DNA from 3 places in the Streptomyces sp. NPDC048349 genome. Region 3 is predicted to be linked to each of the others. Evidence: riboswitches for the same ligand, from Rfam matches in the RefSeq annotation. Region 3 holds a riboswitch; each other region holds the start of a gene.
What was found. A riboswitch is a leader RNA that binds a small molecule or an ion and turns the genes downstream of it on or off. The one in region 3 is predicted to bind cobalamin.
Positions count from the first base shown of each region.

Region 1: it holds a riboswitch for cobalamin, as region 3 does, so the genes downstream of both, AB0D44_RS04345 (energy-coupling factor ABC transporter permease) here and AB0D44_RS26360 (prenyltransferase/squalene oxidase repeat-containing protein) in region 3, are expected to answer to the same signal.
Region 2: it holds a riboswitch for cobalamin, as region 3 does, so the genes downstream of both, AB0D44_RS07675 (ABC transporter substrate-binding protein) here and AB0D44_RS26360 (prenyltransferase/squalene oxidase repeat-containing protein) in region 3, are expected to answer to the same signal.

Region 1 covers NZ_JBEZLA010000004.1:76,790-81,529, reverse strand. Annotated here, with positions in the region: gene AB0D44_RS04365 (PadR family transcriptional regulator) at 1-22, opposite strand, end outside; gene AB0D44_RS04360 (ATP-binding cassette domain-containing protein) at 61-882, opposite strand; gene cbiQ (cobalt ECF transporter T component CbiQ) at 879-1,628, opposite strand; gene AB0D44_RS04350 (energy-coupling factor ABC transporter substrate-binding protein) at 1,632-1,988, opposite strand; gene AB0D44_RS04345 (energy-coupling factor ABC transporter permease) at 1,988-2,683, opposite strand; cobalamin riboswitch at 2,712-2,940, opposite strand; gene AB0D44_RS04340 (flavodoxin family protein) at 3,160-3,873, shown strand; gene AB0D44_RS04335 (L-serine ammonia-lyase) at 4,020-4,740, opposite strand, start outside.
Region 2 covers NZ_JBEZLA010000009.1:37,072-41,811, reverse strand. Annotated here, with positions in the region: gene AB0D44_RS07685 (ABC transporter ATP-binding protein) at 1-600, opposite strand, end outside; gene AB0D44_RS07680 (iron ABC transporter permease) at 720-1,781, opposite strand; gene AB0D44_RS07675 (ABC transporter substrate-binding protein) at 1,778-2,779, opposite strand; cobalamin riboswitch at 2,826-2,961, opposite strand; tRNA gene AB0D44_RS07670 (tRNA-Trp) at 3,044-3,120, opposite strand; gene AB0D44_RS07665 (hypothetical protein) at 3,211-3,732, shown strand; gene AB0D44_RS07660 (glycoside hydrolase family 18 protein) at 4,036-4,740, shown strand, end outside.
Region 3 covers NZ_JBEZLA010000056.1:5,020-9,759, forward strand. Annotated here, with positions in the region: gene AB0D44_RS26355 (SCO2322 family protein) at 1-431, opposite strand, end outside; gene AB0D44_RS26360 (prenyltransferase/squalene oxidase repeat-containing protein) at 431-1,696, opposite strand; cobalamin riboswitch at 1,805-1,934, opposite strand; gene AB0D44_RS26365 (MBL fold metallo-hydrolase) at 1,986-3,038, opposite strand; gene AB0D44_RS26370 (aldehyde dehydrogenase) at 3,219-4,697, shown strand; gene AB0D44_RS26375 (ferredoxin) at 4,697-4,740, shown strand, end outside.

The sequences.
Region 1 (4,740 bases), on a different contig from region 3:
GGATGGCGTGGGGGAGCGACATGACGCCATCCTAGGGACGCGCCCCGCCTCCTCCGGCGCCTACCGCCACTCGGACAGCGCCTCCGGGGTGCGCGGGCCCGGGAGACCGGCCGCCAGCAGGCCGTGGGCGCGCAGCAGGGCCGTCACCGCCGGGGACCAGGCCTGGCGCAGGCCCGCCCCGGCCAGCAGCTCCGGATCCGACAGGAGCAGCGGGGCCGGACCCACGCGGATGCCCGACGGGGTCAGGACCGCGGCGTCGTCGGCCCACCGCACGGCCAGGTCCACGTCGTGGGTGGCCATCACCACCGTGGTCCCCGAGGCGCGCAGCCCCGCCAGGACCTCCAGCAGCCGCTCCTGCCCGTCCGGGTCCAGACCGGCCGTCGGCTCGTCCAGGATCAGCACCCGCGGAGCCATCGCCACCGCCCCCGCGATCGCCGCGCGCTTGCGCTGGCCGTACGAGAGGAGGTGGGTCGGCCGGTCCCGCAGCGCCGAGATGTCCAGCGCGGCGAGGGCGGAGTCGACCCGCTTGCGGACCTCCGCGACCTCCAGGCCGAGGTTCATCGGGCCGAAGGAGACGTCCTGTTCCACCGAGGCCGCGAACAGCTGGTCGTCCGGGTCCTGCACGACCAGCTGCACCGCCGTCCGCAGCCGGGTCAGGCCGGCCCGGTCGTACGTGACCTTCGTGCCGTCGAGGTGCAGCGCGCCCGAGCCCGGCTTGAGGCCGCCGCTCAGCAGCCGCATCAGCGTCGTCTTGCCGCTGCCGTTGCGGCCGAGCAGGACCAGCGCCCGGCCCGCGGTGATCCCGAAGTCCACCCCGCGGAGCACGGGGGGCCCGTCCTCGTACGCGTAGCCCGCGCCCACCAGTTCCACCAACGGCCTCACAGGTACAGCTCCTTCAGCACGAGGGTGACGGCGACCAGCCCGGCCAGCAGCGCGCCGGACCAGCACAGGAACCGCCAGGACAGCGAGGACTCGGGGACCAGCACCCGCAGCGCGCCGTCGTAGCCCCGCCCGGCGAGGCCCGACTGGAGCCGGGCCGCGCGGTCGAAGGCCCGTACGAACGAGGTCGCGGCGAGGCCGGCCACCGAACGCCACGCCGCCGCCCGGCCGGTGGTGCCGAGCCGGGCCGCCTGGGCCTGGCGGACCCGGGCGAGGGAATCGAGCAGCAGGAACCCGATCCGGTACATGACCAGGGCCACGTCCACCACGGGGGCCGGGACCCCCGCCCGCACCAGCCGCGGCAGCACGTCGGAGACGGGGGTGGTGAACGCGAACAGCAGCACGCCGAGCGAGGCCGCCGAGGTGCGCAGCAGCAGCTCGACGGCCTGCCGGGGGCCGTCCGGGGCCAGCGCGACGAACCCGGCCGGCCCGCCCACCGCGACCAGCAGCGGCAGCGCCCCGGTGAAGCAGAAACCGAGCGGGATCCGGAAGGCCCGCCACAGCTGCCTCCCGGCCACCCCCGCGGGGCCGAGGAGCACACCCAGGGTGGCCGCGGCGACCAGCGGTCCGCCGGGCCAGGGCGGCAGGCACACCGCGGTGACCGTCAGCCCGATCCCCAGCAGCGCCTTCTCCAGCGGATGGCGGTGGCGCCAGCGGCTGCTGTGCGCCGCCGCGTCGATCGGCAGCACCGCCTACGACTCCGTGGCGGGAGCCTCGGACGGCGCCGGGGCTCCCGCGGCGGCCGCTGCGGCGGCAGCGCCCTGGCGGCGGCCCCTGCGCACACCGAAGTAGTACGCGAGCACGCCCGCGCCCAGCGCAGCCTGGAGGGAGAACAGCGCCGACTCGATCTCCCCGGAGGGGGGTTCGTACAGCGGCGAGAACCACGGCTCGTAGCCGGGCTCCAGCTCGGTGATGGCCGCCTCGGCCTGCCCGTCTGCGCCGGTGAACGGCTCTTCCTTGCCGTCCCCCAGGCCCAGCGCGAGCGGGAGGACGGCCAGCGCCGCGACCAGGAGCAGCAGCAGGGAGTTGATCTTCGCGTTCCTGGACATCAGGCCGTGGCCTCCCGCTGCTTCTCGGACCCGGTGAGCTTCGCGACGCCGAGCCGGACCAGGTCCGACTTGCTGGACTGCATGAGCAGGCGCATCACGAGCACGGTCAGCAGGCCCTCGCTCACCGCGAGCGGGATCTGGGTGAGCGCGAAGATCTCCGCGAACTTCACCAGCGCTCCGGTGAACCCGGTCGCCGCGTCGGGGAAGGCCAGTGCCAGCTGGACGGAGGTCACGCAGTAGGTGACGAGGTCGGCGAAGAACGCCCCGAAGAACACCGCCGCCATCAGCGGCAGGTCGAACGTGCGCAGCAGCCGGTAGACGCCGTAGCCCGCCCAGGGCCCGGCGATCGCCATCGAGAAGACGTTGGCGCCGAGGGTGGTGAGCCCGCCGTGCGCCAGCAGCAGCGCCTGGAAGAGCAGGGTGATCGTGCCGAGCACCGCCATGATCGGCGGCCTGAAGAGGATGGCGCCGAGCCCGGTGCCGGTGGGGTGGGAGCAACTTCCCGTCACCGAGGGGATCTTCAGGGCGGACAGCACGAACGTGAACGCCCCCGACGCGCCGAGCAGGAGCGTGCTCTCGGGATGGGCCTTCACCTCGCGGGTGAGGGCCCGCACGCCGTGGACGACGAAGGGAGCGGACGCGGCGCCCCAGGCGACCGCGTGCAACGGGGGTAGGAACCCCTCGGCTATATGCATGAGTGGGGAGACCTCTCCAGCACCTCGTGGATGGACAACGCGCCCCGGCCGGTCTCCTGGCTCACGGGTGCTGATGCCCGGGCTCCGCCTTCCCGGGGCCGTGCGGTGTCCCGCGCGGTCCCAGTGGCTTCCCGTAGGAGTAGAGCCGGACTTCCCGATCACAGTGGCGAGGGCCGCACCGGTTTCCCACCGGTTTCCCGAACACCAAGGCCCGCTGACCCTAGTCGGATGCGCGGACCGGTAACAACCCGCCTCGAACCGGCCACGAGCCGACCGGATTCCGCTTGCCGCCCACCCGGTGCGACCACTGCGGCGCCTCCCGCACCAAAGGCCCCGTCCGGCACGGGAGTTCCCGTTCCCGGCCACGGCCGGATACGAGCCGCCCGCCCTGCCGCGCGGTTCCGGACGGGCGATCGGGGCCCCCGTACGGGCGCGGCCCGGTGGCGGCAGCGGCCGGCCCCGCACAGGCTGGGACCGTGGCCGACGACTACGACTACTCGGACCTGACCGCCGTCTACGTGAACTGCACGCTCAAGCGCTCGCCCGAGACCAGCAACACCGAGGGCCTGATCGACAAGAGCCGCGCGGTCATGGCGGCGGCGGGCGCCCGGACCTCGCTGATCCGCGCCGTCGACCACGACATCGCGACGGGCGTCTGGCCGGACATGACCGAGCACGGCTGGGAGAGCGACCAGTGGCCGGTCCTCTACAGCCAGATCATGGACGCCGACATCCTGGTCCTGTGCGGGCCGATCTGGCTCGGCGACAACAGCTCCGTGATGAAACAGGTCATCGAGCGGCTCTACGCCTGCTCGTCCCTGCTGAACGAACACGGTCAGTACGCCTACTACGGGCGCGTCGGCGGCGCGCTGATCACCGGCAACGAGGACGGCGTCAAACACTGCGCCATGAACGTCCTCTACAGCCTCCAGCACCTCGGGTACGCGATCCCGCCGCAGGCCGACGCCGGCTGGATCGGCGAGGCCGGGCCGGGGCCCTCCTACCTCGACCCGGGCTCGGGTGGGCCCGACAACGACTTCACCAACCGCAACACCGCCTTCATGTCGTGGAACCTGATGCACCTGGCCGCCCTGCTCAAGCGCTCGGGCGGCATCCCGGCCCACGGGAACCAGCGCTCGCTGTGGGACGCGGGCTGCCGCTTCGACTTCCCGAACCCCGAGCACCGGTAGGGGGCCGCAGGAGGCCACGGTGCGCTGCCCCCCGGTCGCCGGTCCGTCATGCGCCGGGCGGCGGGGCCGAAAGGTGCAGCGGCCGGCCAAAGGGAGAGGCCCCGGAGACCGATGATCTCCGGGGCCTCCTGCCGTGCAGGGGACGGTCAGCACTCGATGACGTTGACCGCGAGGCCGCCGCGGGCCGTCTCCTTGTACTTGACCTTCATGTCCGCGCCGGTCTCCTTCATGGTCTTGATGACCTTGTCGAGGGAGACCTTGTGGCTGCCGTCGCCGCGCATGGCCATCTTGGCCGCCGTGACCGCCTTGACCGCCGCCATGCCGTTGCGCTCGATGCACGGGATCTGGACCAGGCCGCCGACGGGGTCACAGGTCAGGCCCAGGTTGTGCTCCATGCCGATCTCGGCCGCGTTCTCGACCTGCTCCGGGGTGCCGCCCAGCACCTCGGCGAGGGCGCCGGCCGCCATCGAGCAGGCCGAGCCGACCTCGCCCTGGCAGCCGACCTCGGCGCCGGAGATCGAGGCGTTCTCCTTGAACAGCATGCCGATCGCACCCGCCGCGAGGAGGAAGCGGACCACGCCGTCCTCATCCGCGCCCGGCACGAAGTTCGTGTAGTAGTGCAGGACGGCCGGCAGGACACCCGCCGCGCCGTTGGTCGGGGCGGTGACGACCCGGCCACCCGCCGCGTTCTCCTCGTTGACCGCCATCGCGTAGATGGTCGTCCACTCGCTGCGGTGCATCATCGGGTCGCCCTCGGTGCGCAGCTGGCGGGCCGTGGAGGCGGCCCGGCGCTTGACCCGCAGGCCGCCCGGGAGGATGCCCTCGCGGGACATGCCGCGCGCGACGCAGGACTGCATGACGCGCCAG
Region 2 (4,740 bases), on a different contig from region 3:
CACGTACAGCCGGTCGCAGAAGGCGGCGGCGAGGTTGAGGTCGTGCAGGACCAGCAGGGCGGTGGCGGGCAGGGCGCGCACCAGGCCGAGGATCTCCAGCTGGTAGCGGATGTCCAGGTGGTTGGTCGGTTCGTCGAGGGCGAGCAGGCCTGGGTCCTGGACCAGGGCGCGGGCCACCAGCGCGCGCTGGCGTTCGCCGCCGGACAGCTCGTCGAAGCGGCGGGCGGCGAAAGCGCCCGCGCCCACCGTCCGCAGCGCCCGGGCCACCCGACGGACGTCGTCCGGACCGTCCTGTTCCCAGAACCGCTTGTGCGGGCTGCGCCCCATGGCGACGACCTCACGGACGGTCAGCCCGAAGGTGCCGCTCGCGTCCTGCGGCACGACCGCCACGCGCCGCGCCCGGTCCTTGACCGTGAGCGCGGCCGCGTCGGCGCCGTCCAGCAGGACCCGGCCGGCGGTGGGCCGCAGGGTGCCGTACACACAGCGCAGCAGGGTGGTCTTGCCGCTGCCGTTGGGGCCGACCACGCCGACCGTCTCGCCGGGGCGGGCGGTGAGGTCGACACCGTGCAGCAGCGTGTGCCCTTCGGTTTCGTACCGCACGCCCTCGACGGCGAGTTCCAGCGCCCGGGCCTGCGGCTGGGCCTGGGCCTGGGCCTGCGCCTGCCCCTGGGCCTGCGCCTGCCCCTGCCCCTCCGCCTGCTCCTGCCGCGCGGTCCCGGTCATCCGGTCATCCCCTCGGTCCGAGTGGAGCGCCGCAGCATCCACAGGAAGAACGGCCCGCCGACGAGGGCCGTGACCACGCCGACCGGGATCTCCTCGGGCGCCGCGGCCGTACGGGCGACGAGGTCGGCCAGCATCAGGAACACCGCCCCGCCGAGCGCGGCCACCGGCAGCAGCGCCCGGTGCCCGGCGCCGACGACCATCCGGGCGGCGTGCGGAATCATCAGGCCGACGAACCCGATCGCCCCGCTGTAGGCCACGAGCACGCCGATGACGAGCGAGGTGAGGACGAAGACGGCGGCCCGGAAGCGCCCGGTGTCCAGGCCGAGGGTGTGCGCACCCTCCTCGCCCGCGAGCAGCAGGTCGAGCGGCCGGGCGAGGGCGATGAGCAGCACGGTGCCGACGAGCAGTGCGACGGCGGGCAGGGCCAGTTCCTCCCAGCGCGCCCCGCCGAGGCCGCCGAGCGTCCAGAACAGGACGGAGCGGACCTGGTCGGGGTGCGCGGCGAGCACCAGGACGAGGCTGGTGAGGGCGGACAGGACGTACTGGACGGCGACCCCGGCGAGGATCAGCCGTCCGGTGGTCATCACTCCCCCGCGCCGGGCCATCGCGTAGACGGCGACGAGCGCACCCAGCGAGCCGGCGAACGCGGCGAACGGCACGCCCAGCCGGCCCGCGAGACCCGCGAGGCCCGCCATGCCCGCGACGCCGCCGCCCGCACCGAAGACGATCACGAGGACGGCCCCCGCGGAGGCCCCGGACGAGGCTCCGAGCAGGAACGGGTCGGCGAGCTGGTTGCGTACGAGGGCCTGGAGCACGGTGCCCGCGACGGCGAGCCCGGCGCCGACGACGGCCCCGAGGAGGACCCTGGGCATCCGGACGTCCCACACGATGGAGGCGAAGGCCCCGGTGCGCTCCTCGCCCGTCAGGCGGCCGAGCACGATGTCGAGGACCTGGCCGGGCGCGATCCGGACCGGCCCCAGGGCCAGCCCTGCCACGGCGGACGCCGCCAGCAGGGCGGTGAGGAGGACGACGACGGCCGGGGTCCGGTGCCGCCTCACGCGGCGTCGGGGTGCAGTTGGCGGCCCAGGGACTCGACGGCGTCGGCGACGCGCACGCCGAGGACGGCCGAGGAGAGCGGGAGCACGACGAACCGCTGGTTCTTGATGGCGGGAACCTGGGCGAGCGCCGGGTCGTTCAACAGGCGCTGCTTCTTGGCTTCGACGGTGGTGCTGCCGTAGTCGTAGATGAGGACGACCTCGGGCTTGCGCTCGATGACCTTCTCCCACGACACGTCGCCGAAGGTGTCCTCGAGGTCGGCGAAGACGTTCGTCCCGCCGGAGAGCGAGACGATCTGGTTGCCGATGCCGCTGCCCCCGGCGGTGAAGGCGGAGGCTTCTCCGGAGTCGTAGACGAAGACGGACGGCCGGGGCTCGTCCTTCACCCTGGCGGTCACCGTGTCGATGCGCCGCTGCTCGTCCTCGACGAGCTGCGCGCCGCGCTCGGGCACGCCGAAGGTCTGTGCCACCTCGGTGATCTCGGTCTTGAGCTGGTCGATGCCGACCGGCCCTGCGGCGCAGTTCTCCACGTTCAGCCGGGTGGCGATACCGGCCTTGGCCAGCCCTTCGCGGTCGCGGCCCTGCCCCTTGTCGAAGGCGCTGGAGTAGCCGCCGTAGACGAAGTCGGGGTTGGCGCCGAGCAGGACCTCCTTGGAGGGGTACTCCTCGGCCAGCACCTTGAGCTTGTCGTAGGCGGGCCGGTAGGCGGGCAGCACGGCGTCGTCGAGGTAGGCCGTGCCGGCGATCCGGTCCTCCAGGCCGAGGGCGAGCAGCACCTCGGTGGCGTGCTGGTTCATGGTCACGGCTCGCCGCGGCGGGGCCTGGTAGGTGCTGCTCACACCGCAGTTGGTGACGGTGTACGGGAAGCCGGGCGCCCCGGCCGACAGCCCCGCGGCCTCGGCCTGCCGTTCGGCGGGGGAGCCGGCGCAGGCGGCCAGGGGTATCAGGAATGCGAGGGGCGTGAGGGCGCGCAGGACGGCGCGGGCGCGGTGACGCGACATGGCAAGGCCTCTCCGGGGGATCCGCGTCCCCTGGTCGACGTGAAAGAGCGAGCGGAGGCGGTGCGTCAGTGTCTGACTCCCGGCCTCCCCGCGGGGAGGCCGGTCACAGTGGCGGGACCGCACCGGAATCGCACCGGTTTCCTGTCCTGCACCGCCTGGGTAACGCGGCCAAGTCTGCCAGAGGTGATCTCCTGACGTGCCGTCGGGCCGGACCCACGCGGGGGATCCGGCCCGACGCAGCGCCGCGTACGCGGCGCGCGCGGGTGGCAGGGGCGGCAGGATTCGAACCTGCGACCGACGGTTTTGGAGACCGTTGCTCTGGCCGGCTGAGCTACGCCCCTTGGCTGGAACCGACCCTGTCACGGCGCGGCCCGGCGATCCACCGAATTCCCGGGTGGCGGGAGCCTCGAGCGGGGAGGATCGTGGAGAGGGTGATCGGTGGACCGGCAGGCACCCCCATGCCCCGGCGCCGCCTGCGCGGGGCGCTGGCCGCGCTCGCGCTCCTCGGCCCGGCGCTGCTGGGTGCCGCCCCGGGCGGGCCGGGAGACGAGACCGTCTCCCTCGCCGGGAACGAGCCGGGTCAGCGGCTCGACGTCACCCTGGTCCGGGTGGTGGACCCCGCGACCCCGGCCGATCCGCAGGGCCCGGCGCCCGACGCCTCGACCCGGCTGCTGGCCGTCCGGTTCCGCCTGGAGAACACCGGGACCGCTGTCTACAAGGACTCCCCCGCACCGGCCGCCCACCTGCTGGACACCGCCGGGAAGCGGTTCTCCGGCCTCAACAACCCGACGGCGGCCGGGGCCTCCTTCCCCGACACCGTCACCCTGGACCCCGGCGGCTCGGCCGAGGGCTTCGTCACCTTCCGGCTCCCGCAGGACGCCGTGGCCGCGGCCGTCCAGTTCGCCCTGAACGGCGGCCTGGCCGACGACGTGGGCCAATGGAGCCTTTCCTAGCACTCCGCCAGCCGTCCCGTAGCTCGCCTCCAGCCCTCCCCAGCTCTCCCGTAGCTGTCCTCCAGCCCACCCCCAGCTCTCCCGTAGCTCGCCTCCAGCTCACCCCCAGCCTTCCCACGGCTCGCCTCCAGCCCTCCCGCAGCTCTCCGCGGATGTCCTGCGGCACTCCTGTGGCACTCCCCGGGCCGCCCTCCGGCGCGCGAGTTTTCGCCACCCCCTTGACCACCCTGGTCCAGACCAATAGTTTCCGGCATGCACCGCGCACGCGCTCACGCCCCGCTCCCGCATCCGCAAAGGAAGCCCATGCGCCGCAGCATGCTCGGCAGGCTGGCCGTCGCCGCCTGTTCCCTCTCCCTGCTGACCGCCTTCGCACCCGCCGCCGGGGCCTCGCAGGACGAAGCGGCGGGCGGCCACCACCGCTCGTACAAGAAGGTCGGCTACTTCACCCAATGGGGCGTCTACGGACGGGACTTCCAGGTCCAGGACCTGGAGAAGAACGGCTCGGCGGGCAAGCTGACCCACATCAACTACGCCTTCGGCAACGTCAGCGCCGAGGGCACGTGCTTCACCGGGAACGTGCCCGGCGAGGCCGACGCCTGGGCCGACTACGTCCGCCCGCTCGGGGCCGAGGACTCCGTGGACGGCGTCGCCGACACCCGGGAGCAGCCGCTCGCCGGCAACTTCAACCAGCTCCGCGAGCTCAAGGCGAAGCACCCGGGCCTCAAGGTGCTGATTTCGCTGGGCGGTTGGAGCTGGTCCACGCACTTCTCGGACGCCGCGCTGACCCCCGCCTCCCGCAAGGCGTTCGTCGAGTCGTGCATCGACCTCTACATCAAGGGCAACCTGCCGCAGGACGGTACCCGCGGTGGCGCGGGCGCGGCTGCCGGGGTGTTCGACGGCATCGACCTCGACTGGGAGTGGCCGGGCTCCGCGGGTGACACGGACACGAAGTTCCGGCCCGAGGACAAGCGCAACTTCGCCGAGCTGGTCAAGGAGTTCCGCACGCAG
Region 3 (4,740 bases):
GCCTCGGCCGCCGTGGCCTGCGGGGCCACCTGCGCGCAGGCCGTGCGCGGCTCGGCCTGCGGCGGGGTCTCGCCCGCCGGGGCGTCCGCCGGGCCGCCGAAGTCGATGACCAGCGCCACGCGCTTCGCGCCCTCGTCCGCCGGGGTCGCCCCGCAGATCGCCGCGAAGTCCGCCGCCGCCCGCGGCCGGGCCGCCTCGGCCGCCGCGTCCCTGCTCACCGAGAAGCGGAAGCCCTGCACGGAGCCGTCCGCCGGGCGGGCCGTGGAGGGCCCGACGGAGGCGTACGCCCACGTACCGCCGGCGCCGTCCCAGAACGACCAGTAGCGGTAGCTCGAGGCCAGGGCCGGGCCGGCGGCCGGTCCGGCCAGGACGGAGCCGGCCAGGGCCAGGGCCAGGGCCAGGCAGGCGAAGGGCAGGCGGCAGCGGCGCATCAGAGCTGGTTCTTCTTGCGGCGGCCGCTCAGCAGGATGCCGATGCCGACGCCGGCCGCGGCGCCCGCGCCGATGATCCACCACACGCTCTGGCCGCCGGACGGCTTGTCGTTCTCACCGTCCACCGTGGTCGCGGAGGTCTCCGCGCCCTGCGGGGCCGGGCCGGTCGCGTTCAGTGCCGCGACCAGGTCGGTGCCGCCGAAGGACTTCGGGTCGCTGCCGGTCGCGTGCGCGGCCAGGATCAGCGTGCCGAGGCCCGCCGGGCTGCCCTTCGCCCACTGCGCCGAGTTGGCCTTGAGCCACTCCAGCGCGCCGGCGGCCGACTGCTTGTGCCCGGCCGCGGCCAGAGCGATCACCGCGTCGGCGGTGTTGCCGGTGTCGGGGGTGGGCTGGTCCGCGCCGGGGGTCACGGCCGTGAGGTGGCCGTCCTTCTTCAGGGCCCCGGCCAGGTACCCGGCCGCGCCCTGGGCGGCGACCACCGGGTCCGCGGGGTCCGCCGCCGGGCAGACCAGCGCGGCCGCCGGGGTGTCCGAGGTGGACGGCACGACGGCCGGCCCCTTGCCCAGCCCGGCCAGGGCCGCGGCGGCCGTGGCGTCGGCGTTCGCGAGCAGCTTGCCGCCGACCGGCTGGTAGGCGAAGGCACCGCGGTCGGCGGCCGGCTCGGCGGAGCAGCCCAGCTGGAAGGAGAGCAGCGCCCCGTACGCAGACGTGCCCGCCTTGGACCTGACCTCGGCCGGCTTCTCGCCCGCTGCCGCCAGGGCGCTGATCACGATGCCGGTGGAGTTGGCGTCCGAGCCGGTGTCCATGGCGCCGCCGGGGTTGCTGCTCCAGCCGCCGTCCTCGTTCTGTACGGACTTCAGCCAGCCGACGGCCTTCTTCACCGTCTCGTCGTGGCCGCCGAGCGCGGCCAGCGCCTGGACGGCGGCCGCGGTGGCGTTGGAGTCGATGTACGTCGAGGCGCCGCACGGCGTGGCGGTGTCCGGGCGGAAGGAGGGGAAGGAGCCGTTCGCGCACTGCTGGCCGGTCAGCCAGTCGACGGCCTGCTCGGCGGGCCTGAGGCCGACGGTGCGCTGGGCGAGCAGCGCGAAGGACTGCCGCCACACGCCGTCGTAGGTGGGGTCGTTCTTGCCGTACAGCCCGGAGGGGATGACGGGCGGCGCGGAGGGCGAGGCGGGCGGCGCGGTGTCGGCGAGGGCTGCGGGGGCGGCACCCGTGCAGAGCACGGCGGAGGCGGCGAGCGCGGCGGCGCTGCGGCGGACGTTCATGGGGGCGGGTGCCTCTCCTGCTGGGGAGCTGGGGACAGGCACGCTCAGGCACCCGGCTCCGGCTCCGTATACCTCGACGGTGCCGGCCGCCGGAGGTCCCGGCGGCGCGAGCCGCACCTCCGGCACGGGGCATTCCGACTCCCCATCCGCCGGCGCTGCCGGGGGTGGGTTACGGTTGCGGGTCAGTGCCGGAATCGCACCGGCTTCCCCCCGTACGGACGTGTGGACGACGCCTTCACTCTACCGGCCCGTAGGGCCCGGGCCGGGGGGTGCTCGGCCAGGGCGCCCCTTACCGCAGGGCGCGGTAGGTCACCGGGTCACTGCCCGGGACCGCCTCCGCGCGGCCCTGTTTCACCAGGCGGCGCAGGTGGGCTTCGGCTTCGGAGACCGCGATGGTGCGGGAGCCGTACGGGATCTGCTCCCAGGGCCGGTTCCATTCCATCCGCTCCGCCAGCCCCCACGGGGTCAGCGGCTCGGCCAGCAGGGCCCACAGGCCGGTCAGCCGTTCCTCGTGGTGTGCGAGGAGTTCCCGTACGCGTCCGGGGGCGTTGGTGAAGGCGTGCTGGTGGGCCGGGAGCACCTCGGCCGGTTCGAGGCGGCCGATGCGTTCGAGGGAGTCGAGGTAGTCGCCGAGGGGGTCGGTGACGCGGGTGTCCTCCGGGTCCTCGTACAGGCCGATGTGCGGGGAGATCCCGGGGAGCAGGTGGTCGCCGGAGAAGAGGCGGCCGTGGCCGGGGAGGTTCGCCGGGTGGTCCTCTTCCAGGTGCAGGCAGACGTGGCCGGGGGTGTGGCCGGGGGTCCAGATCGCGCGCAGCCGGCGTCCGGCGAGGGGGAGCAGCTCGGCGGGGACGATCTCCCGGTCGGGGACGGCGGCGCGCAGGCCGGGCAGGGTGCGCAGGCGGCCGCTCGCGCGGGCGGCGCGCAGCGGGGCGATGTGCTCCTCGGGGGCGCCGGCGGCCGCGAGCTTCTCGCTCATGTAGTCGAACCAGACTCCGGGCTCGGCGGCCCGGGTCCGCAGGACGACCTCGGTGTCGGCGGCGTGCATGGCGATCCAGGCGCCGGAGGCCGCGCGCACCTGGCCGGACAGGCCGTGGTGGTCGGGGTGGTGATGGGTGATGACGACGCCGTGGACGTCGGCGACGGCGGTGCCGAGCGCGGCGAGGCCTGCGGTCAGGGCGTCCCAGGAGGCCGGGTCGTCCCAGCCGGTGTCGACGAGGACCGGGCCGCGGTCGGTGTCGAGGACGTGGACGAGGGTGTGCCCGAGCGGGTTGTCGGGGATGGGCACCTTGATCGCCCACACCCCTCCGCCGTGATCGGTGACCTGTGACGTGACCTCCGGCATGAGCCCTCCGCCTCCCGCCGCCCTCTGATGAGAACGTGTTTCAGTGGTAGCCCAAGTCGACCATCTTCAGGGCTTCCTGACTAGTCGTTGGATCTTCTCCGTTGTTCCGTCCTGGCCGTGGACTCCTCTAACTAGAACTGGTATCAGTTCTGCAACGCCAAGCCGCAGGAGGCCTCAGCCATGACCGAGCTCGTGGAACACGGACAACTGTTCATCGGCGGGGAGTGGACGGATCCGCTGGGCACCGACACGATCCGGATCGTCTCCCCCCACACCGAGCAGGTCATCGGCTCCGTCCCGCACGCCTCCCGGGGGGACGTGGACCGTGCCGTGGCGGCCGCCCGCCGCGCCTTCGACGAGGGGCCCTGGCCGCGGATGACCCTCGAGGAGCGCATCGCCGTCGTCTCCCGGATCAAGGACGCCATCGCCGTCCGGCACGAGGAGATCGCCCGCTCGATCAGCTCCCAGAACGGATCCCCGTACTCCTGGAGCGTCCTCGCCCAGGCGCTCGGCCCGATGATGGTCTACGACGCCGCGATCACCGTGGCCCGCGCCTACCCGTTCGAGGAGCACCGCCAGGGCGTCCTCGGCCCGATCCTGGTGCGCCGGGAACCGGTCGGGGTCGTCGCGGCCGTCATCCCCTGGAACGTGCCGCAGTTCGTGGCGGCGGCCAAGCTCGCCCCCGCCCTGCTCAGCGGCTCCACCGTCATCCTGAAGCCCTCCCCGGAGGCCCCGCTCGACTCCTACATCCTCGCCGACATCGCGCGCGAGGCCGGGGTGCCGGAGGGCGTGCTGTCGATCCTGCCCGCGGACCGCGAGACCAGCGAGTACCTGGTCGGCCACCCCGGCATCGACAAGGTCGCCTTCACCGGCTCGGTCGCCGCGGGCAGGCGCGTGATGGAGGTCGCCGCCCGCAACCTCACCCGGGTCACCCTGGAACTCGGCGGCAAGTCGGCCGCCGTGATCCTGCCGGACGCCGACCTGGAGCCCACCGTGGCCGGGATCGTCCCCGCGGCCTGGATGAACAACGGCCAGGCCTGCGTGGCGCAGACCCGCATCCTCGTGCCCCGCAGCCGGTACGAGGAGGTCGCCGAGGCCCTCGCGGCGGCAGCCGGAGCCCTGGTCGTCGGCGACCCGCTGGACCCGGCGACGCAGCTGGGCCCGCTCGTCGCCCAGCGGCAGCAGCAGCGGTCCCTGGACTACATCCGGATCGGCCAGGAGGAGGGCGCGAAGATCCTGTCGGGCGGCGGCCGCCCGGCGGGCCTGGACCGCGGCTGGTACGTGGAGCCGACCCTGTTCGGAGACGTGGACAACTCCATGCGGATCGCCCGCGAGGAGATCTTCGGCCCGGTCGTCTGCCTGATCCCGTACGGGGACGAGGAGGAGGCGGTACGGGTGGCCAACGACTCGGAGTTCGGCCTGAGCGGCAGCGTCTGGACGGCCGACGTGGAGCACGGCATCGACTTCGGCCGGCGGATCCGCACCGGCACCTTCAACGTGAACACCTTCAGCCTGGACATGCTCGGCCCGTTCGGCGGCTACAAGAACAGCGGCGTCGGCAGGGAGTTCGGCCCGGAGGGCCTGGGCGAGTACCTGGAGCACAAGATGATCCACCTGCCCGCAGGGTACGCGCCGGCCGCCGCCGAGGCGGGCGCCTGATGGGCGACCGCTGGCAGGTCGAGGTGGACCGGGGCGTCTGCAT